Regions from separate parts of the Streptomyces sp. NPDC017246 genome, predicted to be linked through region 2. Evidence: predicted binding sites of a transcription regulator. Region 2 holds the regulator's gene; the other holds the start of a gene.

Region 1 (2,396 bases), on a different contig from region 2:
GTCGAGCAGGACCACCGGGTTCATGGACCCGGCCTCCTTGATGGCGCGGACGATCCGGCCGGGCAGCGCGCCCACGTACGTACGCCGGTGTCCGCGGATCTCCGCCTCGTCCCGTACGCCGCCGAGGGCGACGCGGACGAACTTCCGGCCCATCGCGTGGGCGACGGACTCGCCGAGCGAGGTCTTGCCGACGCCGGGCGGGCCGACGAGGGCGAGTACGGCTCCGCCGCGGCGGCCGCCGACGACGCCGAGGCCGCGCTCGGCACGCCGCTTGCGCACGGCGAGGTACTCGGTGATCCGCTCCTTCACGTCCTCCAGGCCCGCGTGCTCGGCGTCGAGGACCGCCTGGGCGCCCGGGATGTCGTACCGGTCCTCGGTGCGCTCGCTCCAGGGCAGTTCGAGGACGGTGTCGAGCCAGGTGCGGATCCAGGAGCCCTCGGGGGACTGGTCGCTGGACCGCTCCAGCTTCTCGACCTCCTTGAGGGCCGCCTCGCGGACCTTCTCGGGCAGGTCGGCGGCCTCCACGCGGGCGCGGTAGTCGTCGGACTCGTCGCCCTCGGCCTCGCCGTTGAGGTCGCGGAGCTCCTTGCGGACGGCTTCGAGCTGGCGGCGGAGCAGGAACTCGCGCTGCTGCTTGTCGACGCCCTCCTGGACGTCCTTGGCGATGGTCTCGGCGACGTCCTGCTCGGCGAGGTGCTCGCGGAGCTGCGCGGTGGCGAGCTTGAGCCGGGCGACCGGGTCGGCGGTCTCCAGGAGCGCGACCCTCTGCTCGACGGTGAGGAAGGGCGAGTAGCCGGAGTTGTCGGCGAGGGCTCCGACGCCGTCGATCTGCTGGACGCGGTCGACGACCTGCCAGGCTCCGCGCTTCTTGAGCCAGGTGGTGGCCAGCGCCTTGTACTCCTTGATCAGGTCGGTGACCTGACCGGGCAGCGGGTCGGGCAGGGTCTCCTCGACGGTGCTGCCCTCGACCCACAGGGCCGCGCCGGGCCCGGTCGTACCGGCGCCGATGCGCACGCGGCCGATGCCGCGGATCAGCGCGCCGGGGTCTCCGTCGGACAGCCGTCCGACCTGCTCGACGGTGCCCAGGACGCCGGTCCCGGCGTAGGTCCCGTCGACGCGGGGCACGAGCAGCACCCGCGGCTTGCCCGCGCCGGGCCGCGCTGCGGCCTGGGCGGCCTCGACGGCGGCGCGCACGTCGTTGTCGGACAGGTCGAGCGGCACCACCATTCCGGGCAGCACGACCTCGTCGTCGAGCGGCAGCACAGGCAGAGTGAGCGGCACGGACGGCTTGGAGTCAGAAGCCATGATCTCCCCTTCGGCAGTCAAGTTGAGCTATGCCGACTCAATGCATGTGAGCCCATGAATGTTCCCGGACGCCTGTTCGCTCTGAGCGATCACTCTTCCACATGCCGCTTCCTCTCGCTGTAATACCTCTATGGACATCGCGGCTATTACATCGGCATGGGTGACCGGCTGGACCGCCTCCCGGGGGACCCCGGCCGCCGTCACCGAGCCCTGGGGCTACCGGATCGACGTGGGCCTGCCCGAGCACGTCGTACGCCATGTCCTGCCCGCACCCGACGCGGCCTCGGTCGGCGCGCTCTGCACCCGGCTGACCGCCCCGTACAGCTGGCTCAAGATCATGGCCGGCCCCGAGGACGCGGGCGCGTGGATCACCGAGGGATGGACCGTCCCCGACGACCCGGGCTTCATGATGGTCAAGCGGCTCGACCCCGGCGCCCGGCCCGCGCCGCCCGAGGGATACGCCCGGACCACCGAGGTCCGGGACGGGGTCGTCCTGGTCCGGATCCTCACCCCCGACGGCGCCCTCGCCGCGCGCGGCCAGATCGCCCCGACCGGCTCCACCGCCGTCGCCGACCAGATCGAGACCGACCCGGCCCACCGGCGGCGCGGCCTCGGCGCGAACGTCATGCGCACCCTGGAGGCCGCCGCCGCCCAGGCGGGCGCGGAGACCGGAGTGCTCGCCGCGACCACGGACGGCCTCGCGCTGTACGACTCGCTCGACTGGCGCTACCGGGCCCCGCTCACCGGAATCGTCCGCACGGAAGGCTGAGCAGTCCGGTCGGGGGCCGGGCCGGAGGCACGGCCGCGTGGACGGGAGGCCGGGTGCCTCCCCGCGGAAGGCCGAGCAGTCCGGTAGGAAATCCTGGCCGTCCGGCTGCGCGCGGTGCCCGTCACCCGGCATGCTCGGTCCATGGTGCGAGGCGTACGGCGGACGTGGTGCGGGGCCCTGCTTCTGGCCGGGGTCCTGATCGGCGGCGTGAGCGGCTGCGGGCCCGAAACCCCGCCCGCGCCCGGCGGACCGCCGTCGGGGGTGAGCGGACCGGCCGTGCCGAGCGCCACTCCGACCACCCCGCCCGTGCCGAGCGCCACGA
Region 2 (2,396 bases):
CAGCCGGGGTACCGGATCGGCGAGCGGACCATCAGGCCCGCCCGTGTGGCCGTCGCCGAGCCCCAGCCGGGCGCGGCTCCGGCCAAGGACGACGCGACGTCGTCCGCTGACGAGGAGAGCGGTGCCCCCGAGGAGGGGTAGCGCGAAGATCACCGGAGCAGTCCGGAAGGAGGGACGTCGATGAGCACGAAGGACTTCGTCGAGAAGGACTACTACAAGGTTCTCGGCGTCCCCAAGGACGCCACCGAGGCCGAGATCAAGAAGGCGTACCGGAAGCTCGCCCGCGAGAACCACCCGGACGCCAACAAGGGTGACACCAAGGCCGAGGAGCGCTTCAAGGAGATCTCCGAGGCCAACGACATCCTCGGTGACCCCAAGAAGCGCAAGGAGTACGACGACGCCCGCGCCCTCTTCGGGAACGGCGGCTTCAGGGCCGGCGGTCCCGGGGGCGGCGGCTCGTTCAACTTCGACCTGGGCGACCTCTTCGGAGGCGCCCAGGGCGGCGGCGCGGCCGGCGGCTTCGGCGGCGGTGGCGGCGGCATCGGGGACGTGTTCGGCGGCCTGTTCAACCGCGGAGCCGGTGCGGGCACCCGTACCCAGCCGCGGCGCGGTCAGGACATCGAGTCCGAGGTGACGCTCAGCTTCACCGAGGCCATCGAGGGCGCGACCGTACCGCTGCGGATGTCCAGCCAGCAGCCGTGCACGGCGTGTTCGGGCACCGGCGACAAGAACGGCACCCCCCGGGTGTGCCCGACCTGCGTCGGCACCGGACAGGTCTCGCGCGGCAGCGGCGGCGGCTTCTCGCTCACCGACCCGTGCGTGGACTGCAAGGGCCGCGGCCTCATCGCCGAGAACCCCTGCGAGGTCTGCAAGGGCAGCGGCCGTGCCAAGTCCTCCCGCACCATGCAGGTCCGCATCCCGGCGGGTGTCTCCGACGGGCAGCGGATCCGGCTGCGCGGCAAGGGGGCGCCGGGCGAGCGCGGCGGGCAGCACGGCGATCTGTACGTCGTCGTGCACGTCGACGTCCACCCGGTCTTCGGCCGCAAGGACGACAACCTCACCGTCACGGTGCCGGTCTCCTTCACGGAGGCGGCGCTCGGCGGCGAGATCAAGGTGCCGACCCTCGGCGGCCCCGCGGTCACGCTCAAGCTGCCCGCGGGCACTCCGAACGGCCGGACCATGCGCGCCCGGGGCAAGGGCGCGGTCCGCAAGGACGGCACCCGCGGCGACCTCCTCGTGACGGTCGAGGTCGCGGTGCCGAAGGAGCTGGACGACAAGGCACGTGACGCCCTGGAGACCTATCGCGAGGCGACCGCCTCCGAGGATCCGCGGGCGGAGCTGTTCCAGGCCGCGAAGGGAGCGTGACCCGGTGGACGGGCGCCGACGCAATCCGTACGAACTGACCGACGAGTCGCCGGTGTACGTCATCTCGGTGGCGGCCCAGCTCTCCGGTCTGCATCCGCAGACCCTCCGTCAGTACGACCGTCTCGGTCTGGTCTCCCCGGACCGCACGGCGGGTCGTGGCCGGCGCTACTCGGCCCGTGACATCGAGCTGCTCCGTCAGGTGCAGCAGCTGTCGCAGGACGAGGGCATCAATCTGGCCGGGATCAAGCGCATCATCGAACTGGAGAACCAGGTCGCGGCCCTGCAGAGCCGGATCGCGGAGCTGTCGGCGGCCGTCGACGGCGCGGCGGCGGCGATGCGGCAGCGCGAGGCCCAGGTGCACGCCTCGTACCGGCGTGACCTGGTGCCGTACCAGGACGTGCAGCAGGCGAGCGCGCTGGTGGTCTGGCGCCCGGGTCCCAAGCGCGGCGATTAGTCCCGGCGAGCAGTCCCCGAACGGCGAGCGGCCCCCTCCACGGTGTGTGGAGGGGGCTTCGTCGTACCCGGGGTCACGGGACGAGTTCGGCCACGATGTCGCCGACGGTCTCCCACCAGGGCGCGGCGCCCGTGCCGAACGCGGCGGCGAGGGCGGTGCCGACGGCCCGGTCGAGCGGGGTCGGCGCCACGGCCCAGTCGGCGTCCACCCGGCCGTCCCCCGCGGACTCCAGGGTGCCGAGCCGTCGCCCGTTCCGGGTGAGCCGGCTGTCCAGGTGCGAGGACGGCACGAGGCGGTAGCGGATCCCGTCGACGCGGACGTCCACCCGGTAGGAGCGGCGCAGGAGCCGTGCGCGGGCGGGTCTGAGGGCGGCGGGTTCCCCGTCGACGGTGAGCGCGAGCAGCGCGGGCTTGCGGGTCCCTATCGGGGTGTGGGTGTCGGGGCGGGTCCCGGGGGCTCGTACGAGCTCCACGGTGGGCAGTTCGTACCCGGAGACCCGGAGGGTCCCCGCGGGCCCGTCGAGGTCGATCTGCACGTACACGGTGGTCGCTCGTCCCGTTCGCCGCCGGTCAGTTGT

Evidence for each region. The regulator HspR, encoded in region 2, represses chaperone genes until heat shock. The targets are predictions, from matches to a motif close to TTGAGNNNNNNNNNCTCAA.
Region 1: the regulator HspR is predicted to act here: its motif matches at 1,328-1,346, upstream of lon (endopeptidase La).

Annotation. Positions count from the first base shown of each region.
Region 1 is NZ_JBIRMW010000005.1:54,388-56,783, reverse strand. It holds gene lon (endopeptidase La) at 1-1,305, opposite strand, end outside; gene ACH4MY_RS13275 (GNAT family N-acetyltransferase) at 1,436-2,074, shown strand; gene ACH4MY_RS13270 (hypothetical protein) at 2,216-2,396, shown strand, end outside.
Region 2 is NZ_JBIRMW010000002.1:534,448-536,843, forward strand. It holds gene grpE (nucleotide exchange factor GrpE) at 1-141, shown strand, start outside; gene dnaJ (molecular chaperone DnaJ) at 181-1,365, shown strand; gene ACH4MY_RS07250 (heat shock protein transcriptional repressor HspR) at 1,370-1,819, shown strand; gene ACH4MY_RS07255 (hypothetical protein) at 1,893-2,360, opposite strand; gene ACH4MY_RS07260 (helix-turn-helix transcriptional regulator) at 2,389-2,396, opposite strand, start outside.